Regions from separate parts of the Geodermatophilus sp. SYSU D00965 genome, predicted to be linked through region 1. Evidence: riboswitches for the same ligand, from Rfam matches in the RefSeq annotation. Region 1 holds a riboswitch; each other region holds the start of a gene.
The links. Region 1 has a riboswitch for S-adenosylmethionine ahead of thrC (threonine synthase). Riboswitches for the same ligand answer to the same signal wherever they lie in the genome.

Region 1 (3,265 bases):
GGACGCTGAGGCTGTCGGTCGAGCTGCGCCGGCAGTTCAAGCGGCGGCGGACCATCGGCGTCTTCGCGCTCATGGTGGCGCTGCCGCTGATCCTGATCGCCGCGCTGCAGCTCGGGGCGAGCGAGGAGGCCGCGGAGAACGGCCGGCTCAACCTGGTCGACGTCGCGACCTCCAGCGGGCTGAACTTCACGCTGTTCGTGCTGTTCGCGACGACGAGCTTCTTCCTCGTCGTGGTCTACGCGCTGTTCTTCGGCGACACCGTCGCGGCCGAGGCGCAGTGGGGCTCGCTGCGCTACACGCTGGCCACCCCCGTGCCGCGGATGCGGCTGCTCCGGCAGAAGTGGTACGCCGCCCTGGTGCTGTCGCTCGGCGCGATGGTCGTGCTGGTCCTCACCGGGATCGTCGCCGGCGGCATCGCCTTCGGGTTCGAGCCGATCCAGACACCGATCGGGGTCAGCCTGCCGCAGGGGGAGGGGCTGCTCCGGCTGGCCGGGATGGTCGGCTACCTCGCCGTCCACCTGCTCGTCGTCGGCACCCTGGCGTTCTGGTTCTCCACCGTCACCGACGCGCCGCTGGCGGCCGTCGGCGGCGCGGTGTTCACCATGTTCGTCTTCGCGATCCTCGACCAGGTCGAGCAGCTCGGGTCGATCCGGGACTGGTTCCCGACCGCCGAGGAGTTCGCCTGGACCGACCTGCTGCAGACCCCGGTCGACTCCGGGGACCTGTTCCGCGGCGTCGTCCAGTCGCTGGTCTACGCGGCGGTGTTCACCGCGCTGGCCTTCCGCCACTTCTCCCGCCGCGACGTCACCTCCTGACCCCTGGTGCCGGTTTCCGCGGAAACCGGCACCAGGGGTCAGAGCGAGGCGCGGACGGCCTGGGCCCAGCCCTCGCCCATGGCGGCCTCGGTGACCGACGCGTTCGGGACGGCGGCCAGCAGGTCGGCCATGCCGTCGACCGTGGCCCCGTTCGCGGTGATCCACAGCCGGCCGACCGCGGGTGCCATCTCCAGGTCGCTCGCGCTGTCGCCGATCGCCACGGCGTCGTCGGGCGTGAGGCCCCGGCGTTCGAGGTCCCAGGCGATCGCCGCACCCTTGGAGATCCCGCGCGGCATCAGGTGGTACACCTGGGGCGGCAGCGCCTCGGGGTCCAGCGTCATGCGCGACGTCGTGTGGATCGCGCCGTTGTCCTTGAGCGTGAGCCACCCCAGCCCGGCGTCGGCGAGGTACGCGTCCACGGCCAGTGCGTCGACCCGGCCCCGCAGCAGCGCGTCGGCCTGGTGCGTGGCGTGCCAGGGCGCGTGCCACTCCAGCCGCCCGGGGTGGCGCGCGAGCAGGTCCTCGACGACGCCCAGCTCGGCCATCACCTCCATGGGGGTCCGGCCGGCGTACTCGGCCGGCAGCTCGCCGTCCAGCCGGTGCACCCCGCGGCCGCCGTCCCAGCTGACCACCGAGCCGAGCTCGGCGATCGCGCCGTCCGCCGCGAAGATGCGGGCCGCCTCGACGACCTGCTCGAACGTGCGGCCGCTGACCAGGACCAGCGCGGCGCCGGACCGGTGCAGGTCCAGCAGCGCGGTCGCCGGGTCGGCGGTCAGGTCGCGGCGCTCGGTGTGCCAGAACGACCCCCGCGGGCCGACCATCGTGCCGTCGAGGTCGGTGTAGACGATGCGCGCTGCCACGCCGCCATCCTGGCCGGGCCGGTGCGGCCCAGGACACGTGGGTACAGTCTCAGGCGTTCCACTCATCCAGAGGGGCAGAGGGACACGGCCCGACGAAGCCCCGGCAACCGCCGCCTGTGCGTCCGCGCAGCGAGAGGTGCCAATTCCGTCCCGCGCGGCTCGACGGCCCGCCGCGGGGAAGATGAGGAGGTAGTCGTCGCATGACCCTGACCGCTCCCGGTTCCCAGCAGGCCGACTCCAGCGCGGGCGGCCCGATCCCCCCGTGCCCGGCGAAGGGCCTGGTCTGCCGCAACTGCGGCGCCACCTTCGGCCTGATCGCCGAGCACGCCTGCGCGGAGTGCTTCGGCCCGCTCGAGGTCGACTACGACTACGACCTGCTCAAGGCCGTCACCCGGGAGCAGATCGAGGCCGGGCCGCAGAACATCTGGCGCTACGTCGCGCTGCTGCCGGTGGGCCAGGACCCGGCCGACCGCGTCTCCCTGGACCCGGGTCTGACCCCGCTGGTCCGCGCCGAGCGGCTGGCCGCCGAGCTGGGGCTCACCGGCGGGCTGTGGGTCAAGGACGACTCGGCCAACCCGACGCACTCGTTCAAGGACCGGGTGGTCAGCCTCGCCGCCACCGCTGCCAAGGGGCTCGGCTACAAGAAGATCGCCGCCGCCTCGACCGGCAACCTGGCCAACTCCGTCGCCGCGCACGCCGCCCGCGTCGGCCTGCCCTCGTTCGTGTTCATCCCGGCCGACCTGGAGCCGGGCAAGGTCGTGCAGTCAGCGGTGTACGGGCAGACGCTGGTCGCCGTCGAGGGCTCCTACGACGACGTCAACCGGCTGACCAGCGAACTCGCCGAGACCGACGAGTTCGAGGACACCGCGTTCGTCAACCAGAACGTGCGGCCGTACTACGCCGAGGGCTCCAAGACGATGGGCTACGAGATCGCCGAGCAGCTCGGCTGGCGGATCCCGGCCCAGGTCGTCATCCCGATGGCGTCGGGCTCGCTGCTGACCAAGGTGGACAAGGCCTTCCGCGAGCTCACCGCGGCCGGGATCGTCGAGGCCACCGAGTGGACGATCTTCGGCGCGCAGTCGGCCGGCTGCGACCCGATCGCCACCGCGTTCGAGCAGGGCTGGGACGTCGTCAAGCCGGTGAAGCCCACGGGCATCGCCAAGTCGCTCAACATCGGCAACCCCGCCGACGGCCCCTACGCCCTCGACGCCATCCGGCGCACCGGCGGCTCGGTGGGCCGGGTGGACGACGAGCAGATCGTGCGCGGCATCCGCGACCTCGCGCGCACCACCGGCGTCTTCGCCGAGACCGCCGGCGGCGTGACCGTGGCGGTGCTGCGCCAGCTGGTCGAGGACGGCCGGCTCGACCCGGCCAAGGAGACCGTCGTCCTCAACACCGGCGAGGGGCTGAAGACGCTCGACCCGCTGGAGCCGGTCGTCGGTCCGACCCACCGCGTCGAGCCCTCGCTCAAGTCGGTGCGGGCGGCGGGCCTCATCGGGTGACCGGGTAGGGTTCGAGGCGTTCCCGCGCACGCGTCCCCCGTTCTGGGGAGACGCGTGCGTGAGGTTGCTCTCACCACGGCTTTCGTGC
Region 2 (3,265 bases), on a different contig from region 1:
GCCGCGGGATGCCCAGCGACGCGGCCGCCTCCAGCTGGCCCTGGTCGACCGAGAGGATGCCGGCCCGGACGATCTCGGCGGAGTAGGCGGCCTGGTGCAGGCCGAGCCCGAGGATCGCGGCGCCGAACTTGTCGATCAGCGAGAGCGTCTCGACGCTGCCGAACGACGGGCCGAACGGGATGCCGAAGTCCAGCGACTGGTACAGGTAGGCGAGGTTGTACCAGAGCAGCAGCTGCAGGATCAGCGGCACGGAGCGGAACACCCAGGTGTAGCCCCAGCTGACCGCCTGCAGCAGCGGGGAGCGGGACAGCCGCATGAGCGCCAGCACGGTGCCGAGGGCGAAGCCGAGGACGGCGGTGATCAGCGTCAGCTGGATCGTCGTCCAGACGCCCCGGACGATCGACTCCTCGGTGAGGTAGGCGGCGACGACGTCCCACTCCCACCGCGGGTTGGTGACCAGGGAGTTGACCACCATCGCGAGCAGGACGGCGACGACGGCGGTCGCTACCCAGCGACCGGGGTGCCGGGCGGGCACCACCGTGAGCTGGTCGTAGGGCGTCCCGGACGGCGGAGGAGCGGCGGTCTCCGCGGTGGGCCGCGGCACGAGCGTGGTCATGCGGGGTCTCCCAGGGACTTCTCGAAGGCGTACCCGAGCCGGCCGGGGGGCAGGGTGCGGAGGGTGGCCAGGTCGGTGGGGCGGGGGACGGCGGGGTCGAACAGCGGTGTCCACCCCGCGGCCAGGTAGAGCGCCTTGGCCTCGGGCTGGCGCGGGCCGGTGGTCAGGTACACGCGGGTGTAGCCGCGGGCGGCGGCGCGGGACTCGAGCTCGGCCAGCACCCGGCGGGCCAGGCCGCGACGCCGGTGCGCCGCGGCGGTCCACATCCGCTTCACCTCGGCGGTGCCGGGGTCGCTGTGCCGGCGGTAGGCGCCGCCGGCGACCGGGGTGCCGTCCTCCAGCAGCAGGAGCAGCTCACCGTCCGGGGGGAGGAACTCCGCGGCCGGGTACCGGGTGAGCTCGGCGGCGGCGCCGCCGTAGAGGTCGCCGTAGCGGCTGTCGTACTCGTGCCGGAGCTCGGCGAACAGCGGTGCGGCCAGCGGGTCGTCGGGGTGGACCGCGACGACGGCGAGCCCGGGTGCGGCGGTCACCGGGCCGGCTCGACGCCGAGCAGGGGGGTGGGGGACATGCGGGTGCTCCCAGGAGGACGAGCGGGTGGGGGTGCGCGGGCACGCCGCCGGCACCGCGCGGGTGCGGTGGGCAGGAGCGGGCGGGGCCGCGGGGGACCGGCCGGAGCCGGCCGGGGGAGGGAATGCGTCAGCGACAGAGCGCGCTGTCGGTGCGGAGCAGGTCGACCGTCAGCCGGCCGACCAGGTCGGCGGAGAGGGTCCGGGTGCTCGCGGTGCTCACGGTCGGCGCTCCTCGTTCGAGGCCCCGGAGGGCTGCGGACTTGCGGACGCGACGTGCGTCCGCCAGGTCGTCACCCGGGGCACCCCGTCGCAGCGGAGGGTTGCCGGCCAGCGAGCCGGGGCTTGGAACTGGCACTCAGGACCTGGCCGGGACGATAGATCCCGAGGAACAATCACGTCAAACCCGATCGGTTTGGTAGACATTGCAGGCAGCGGAACGACGGCAGGAGGGGAGGCGACGTGACCAGGCCGGAACTGGCGCAGCGGCGGCACGTGGACCTGCTCCGCACCTGCAGCGCGCTGTGTCCGGAGGGCTGACCGACCCCCGTCCCCCCTCGGCACTGGAGCACGCCCGCATGTCCCTGCCCGACCCCGCCTCCCTGCCCACCCTCGTCGTCGTGGGTGCCGGCCCCACCGGCATCGGCGTCCTCGAGCGGCTCGTCGCCTCCGCTCCCGAGCTGTCGGCCGGCGCCCGGCTGCAGGTCCACCTCGTCGACCCCTTCCCCCCGGGCGGTGGGCGGGTCTGGCGCGCCGAGCAGCCGGACCTGCTGTGGGCGAACTCCCTGGTCGCCGACGTCACCGTGCTGCCCGACCCCTCCGTCGTCGTCGACGGGCCGGTGGGGCAGGGGACGACGTTGTGGGAGTGGCTGCGCGACGTCGCCCGTGCCCGCCCCGAGGAGGACCCGGTCGGCCGCGAGGCGCACCGGCTCGGCCCGGCGTCCTTCCCCTCCCGGCCGCTGGTCAACGCCTACCTCGGCTGGGTCCTGGAGTCCGTGGTGGCCGACGCCGCGCCGTGGCTCGACGTCCACCTGCACGCGACCCGCGCCGTCGACGTGGCCGACGTCCCCGGCGGCGCGCGGGTGCGGCTGGCCGACGGCACCGTGCTCGCCGCCGACGCCGTCCTGCTCGCCCAGGGCCACCTGGACGCGCGGCCGACCCGGGGGGAACGGGCCACCGCGGCGGTCGCCGCCCGGCGCGGACTGACCTACCTGCCCACCGGCTACACCGCCGACCTCGACCTCTCCGCCCTCGCGCCGGGGGAGGACGTGCTGGTCCGCGGCGCCGGCCTGGCCTTCGTCGACCTCGCGGTGCTGCTCACCAGCGGGCGCGGCGGGCGGTTCGAGCGCGAGGACGACGGCCGGCTGCGCTACCTGCCCTCGGGGCAGGAGCCGGTGCTGCACGTCGGCTCGCGCCGCGGCGTCCCGTACCGGTCGAAGCTGGCCTACCCCTGGGGCGGGCCGCCGGTGCCGCTGCGCTTCTTCACGCCGGCCGCCGTCGACGCCGCCTTCGGGCCCGCCGCGCTGCTGGACCTGCGCACCGACCTCGCGCCGCTGATCGAGCGCGAGCTCGGCTGGGCGCACTACACCGAGTTGTTCCGCGCCCACCCGCAGCGGACGGCGATGGCGTGGGAGGAGTTCGCCGAGGCCTGGGCCGCGGCGGCCGCTCCCCGCGCCGAGCGGGCGCTCGTGGAGCGGGCGGTGCCCGACCCGGCCGACCGGTTCGACCTCGCCGCGCTGGACCGGCCCCTCGCCGGGCAGCACTTCACCGATCCCGAGGCCCTGCAGGAGGCGGTGCGCCGGCACGTGCGGGCGGACCTGCGCCGGTCCGCGGACCCGGCGCACAGCAGCGACGCCGCCGTCTTCACCGCCCTGCTCCAGTGCCACGGCACGATCGCCGGCCTGACCGCCGCGGGGCGGCTGACGCCCCGGTCGGAGGCCGAGGACCTCACCGGGTGGTGGATGAACCTGTTCAGCTACCTGGCCAGCGGCCCGCCCGGCCCGCGCCTGGAGGAGCTGCTCGCCCTGTCGGAGGCGGGGGTGCTCCGGTTCCTCGGCGCCGACGTCGAGGTCGTGCTCGACGA
Region 3 (3,265 bases), on a different contig from region 1:
TGGCGTCACCGAGCAGGTCGTAGCCGCGCATCGAGATGATGTCGACACCGAGGTCGACGTAGTCCAGCAGCGCCCGCGCCACCGTCTCCGGGGTGCCGACCAGCGCGTTGGAGTTGCCCGCGCCGCCGGTGGCCCGGGCCGTCGGCGTCCACAGCGCGCGGTCGAACCGCTCGCCGCGCTCGGCGATCTCCAGCAGTCGCTGGGAGCCGGTGTTCTCCGGGCCGGTGAGCGGGTGGCGCCGCGACAGCGGCTGCAGCCCCCCGCCGGTGCGGGCGGTGATCCGGTCGACGGTGCGGTACGCCTTCTCCCAGGCCAGTTCCTCGGTGGGGGCGATGATCGGCCGGAAGGCGACCTGGATGCGCGGCAGCGTGGTGCGCCCGGCGGCCCGTGCGGCGGCGTGCACCCGCTCGATCTGGGCGGCGGTCTCGGCCAGCGGCTCGCCCCACAGCGCGTAGACGTCGGCCTCGGCGCCCCCGGCGGCGTAGGCGGCCCCCGAGGAGCCGCCGAAGGAGACGTCGGGCCGGGGCTGCTGCACCGGGAAGGTGTCGCTGACGAAGTCGGCGAACCGGTAGTGCTCGCCGTCCCAGTCGAACGGCTCGCGCGAGGTCCAGGCCTTCTTGACGATCTGGATGTACTCGCGGGTGCGGCCGTATCGCTGGTCCTTGGTCAGGTAGTCGCCCTCGCGCTGCTGCTCGTGGTCGGTGCCGCCGGTGATGAAGTGCACGGTCAGCCGGCCGTCGCCGATCTGGTCGAGGGTGGCGAAGGTCTTCGCGGCGAAGGTCGGGTAGCTGACGTTGGGCCGGTGGGCCAGCAGCACCTGCAGCCGCTCGGTGTGGGAGAGCAGGTAGGCCGCGGCGGCCGAGGGCTCCGGAGCACCGGAGCCGTAGGCGAACAGCACGCGGTCCCAGCCCCAGTCCTCGTGCGCGCGGCCGAGTCGCAGGGTGAACTGCTTGTCGAAGCTCGGCCCGGAGCGCGGGGTGGTCTCGGATCCGTCGTTGGTGGCGGCGATGCCCAGGAACTCGATCGGCACGGGGGTCCTCGCAGGGATGAGCGGCCGCGCGGGACGGCGGCCGGAGGGGGAGCGGACGGGGGCGCCGTCAGCGACAGCGGGCCGACCAGACGCGGCCCAGGTCCACGTGCGCCCGACGGACCAGCCGCGGCGCGGCGGCGGTCGGGACGGGGAGGACGGGCACGGACATATCTCTACCATCCCGATCGGGTTTGACGACAATGCGGCCGGCGTGCCACGCTCCCGGGCAGGTCAAGAGCGCCAGCGACAAGCCCCGGCTCGCTGGCCGGCAACCCTTCCTCCGCGATGGGGTGCCCCGGGTGACGACCAGGTGGGTGCCGACCGGCTCCCGCAAGCGCGGACCCGAGGTGGGTCCCCGAACCGAGGAGGCCTGCGTGACCGGCGCCGTCCTGTCCCGTCCCGTCGTCGACGTCCCCGCGGCCCCGGAGCGGCCGCTGCTGCCGGTGGTCGGCGCGGGCACCGAGGTGCCGCTCGTGCCGTCCGGCAGGCTGCGCTACGCCGACCTCGACACCGCGGCGAGCACGCCGGCGCTGGTCGCCGTGGCCGACCGGGTGGCCGAGGCGCTGCCGCTGTACGCGAGCGTGCACCGGGGCGCGGGCTACCTGTCCCAGGTGTCGACGGCGCTCTACGAGTCGGCGCGGGACACGGTGGCCGCCTTCGTCGGCGCCCGGCCCGACGACGTCTGCGTGCTGACGCGGAACACCACCGACGCGCTGAACCTGCTCGCCGGCTGCGTGCCGGCCGGGGAGCGGGTGCTGGTGCTCGACTGCGAGCACCACGCCGACCTGCTGCCGTGGCAGCGCCGCGCGACCACGACCGTCCTGCCCACCGGCGCGACGGTTCCGGCGACCCTGCGGGCGCTGGCCGGCGAGCTCGCCGCGCGGCGGTACGCCCTGGTCGCGGTCACCGGAGCCTCCAACGTCACCGGGGAGGCGCTCCCGCTGGCCGACGTCCTCGAGCTCGCGCACGCGGCCGGCGCCCGGGTGGCCGTCGACGGCGCCCAGCTGGTGCCGCACCGCCGGTTCTCCCTGGCCGCCACCGGCGCCGACTACGTCGCGTTCTCGGGGCACAAGCTCTACGCCCCGTACGGAACCGGGGCGCTCGTGGGTCGCCGCGACTGGCTGGACGCCGCCCCCGCACACCTCGCCGGCGGGGGAGCGGTGCACGCGGTGACCGTGGAGGAGGCCACCTGGGCCGCGGCTCCGCACCGGCACGAGGGCGGCTCCCCGAACGTGCTGGGCGCGGTGGCGCTGGCGGCGGCGTGCGACGCCCTCGCCGCGCTGCCGGAGGAGGCGCTCGAGGCCCACGAGCGGGCGCTGCGGGCCCGGCTGGAGGCCGGCCTGGACGCGCTGCCCGGCGTGCGCCGGCTGCGGATCTGGCCCGACTCGGTCGCGCCCACGGGCGTGGTGGGCTTCACCGTCGAGGGCGCCGACCCCGGGCTGGTGGCGGCGGTCCTGTCGGCCGAGCACGGCGTCGGCGTCCGGGACGGCCGGTTCTGCGCCCACCCGCTGCTCGCCCGGCTCGGCGTGCCCGAGGGGGCGCTGCGGGCCAGCGTCGGCGTGCCCACCACGGCGGCCGACGTCGACCGGCTGCTCGACGGCCTGGCCGCGTTCCTCGCCGACGGTCCGGTGACCCACTACGTCGTCCGGGACGGCCGCTGGCAGCCGGCCGACGACCCGCGCCCGCTGCCCGGACCGGCCGGCGCCGACCTCCGGGCGGTCGCGCGCGGCGCCGGCTGCGGGCCGGCGGGGCGCTGACCGTGTCAGCCCGGCAGCAGCACCGTGCGCAGCTCGTGGGCGCCGTCGGCGCGGGTCGCCTCGTAGAACCAGCGGACGCCGCCGCCGGGGACGGCCACCGCGTCGGCGTAGCGCAGCCCGCCCGGCGGGTGCGGGCTCTGCAGCAGTGGGCCACCGGGGACGGCGGTGAAGCGGCCGTCCCCGTCGGTCACCGCGAGCCCGGTGCGCTCCTCCCAGTTCTCCTCCGCCGTGGCCCGTCCGTCGTAGAGCGCCCAGGTCCCCGCGCCGTCCAGGGCGACGGCGGTGAACCGCACGCCGCGGGCGTCCCAGCTGCCCGGCGTGCCGGCCAGGGCGGTGCCCTGCCAGGTCCAGGCGACGCCGTCGTCGCTGGTCGCGTGCTCGGTGGTCATGCGGTCGGTGGCCAGCGGGTCGTCGAGCGGGTGGACGCTGGCCCACAGGTGCCACCGCCGCCCGTCGTGCCGGACCACCGGGTCCTTGA

Region 2: another riboswitch for S-adenosylmethionine. It lies ahead of ACI789_RS20330 (GNAT family N-acetyltransferase); the one in region 1 lies ahead of thrC (threonine synthase).
Region 3: another riboswitch for S-adenosylmethionine. It lies ahead of ACI789_RS20385 (aminotransferase class V-fold PLP-dependent enzyme); the one in region 1 lies ahead of thrC (threonine synthase).

The regions. Positions count from the first base shown of each region.
Region 1 is NZ_JBJGYQ010000003.1:54,487-57,751, reverse strand. It holds gene ACI789_RS03295 (ABC transporter permease) at 1-815, shown strand, start outside; gene ACI789_RS03290 (HAD hydrolase family protein) at 854-1,675, opposite strand; SAM riboswitch class I at 1,735-1,863, shown strand; gene thrC (threonine synthase) at 1,876-3,177, shown strand.
Region 2 is NZ_JBJGYQ010000024.1:65,882-69,146, reverse strand. It holds gene ACI789_RS20335 (amino acid ABC transporter permease) at 1-616, opposite strand, end outside; gene ACI789_RS20330 (GNAT family N-acetyltransferase) at 613-1,146, opposite strand; SAM riboswitch class IV at 1,437-1,548, opposite strand; gene ACI789_RS20325 (FAD/NAD(P)-binding protein) at 1,761-3,265, shown strand, end outside.
Region 3 is NZ_JBJGYQ010000024.1:77,973-81,237, reverse strand. It holds gene ACI789_RS20390 (LLM class flavin-dependent oxidoreductase) at 1-1,030, opposite strand, end outside; SAM riboswitch class IV at 1,260-1,373, shown strand; gene ACI789_RS20385 (aminotransferase class V-fold PLP-dependent enzyme) at 1,405-2,787, shown strand; gene ACI789_RS20380 (hypothetical protein) at 2,793-3,265, opposite strand, start outside.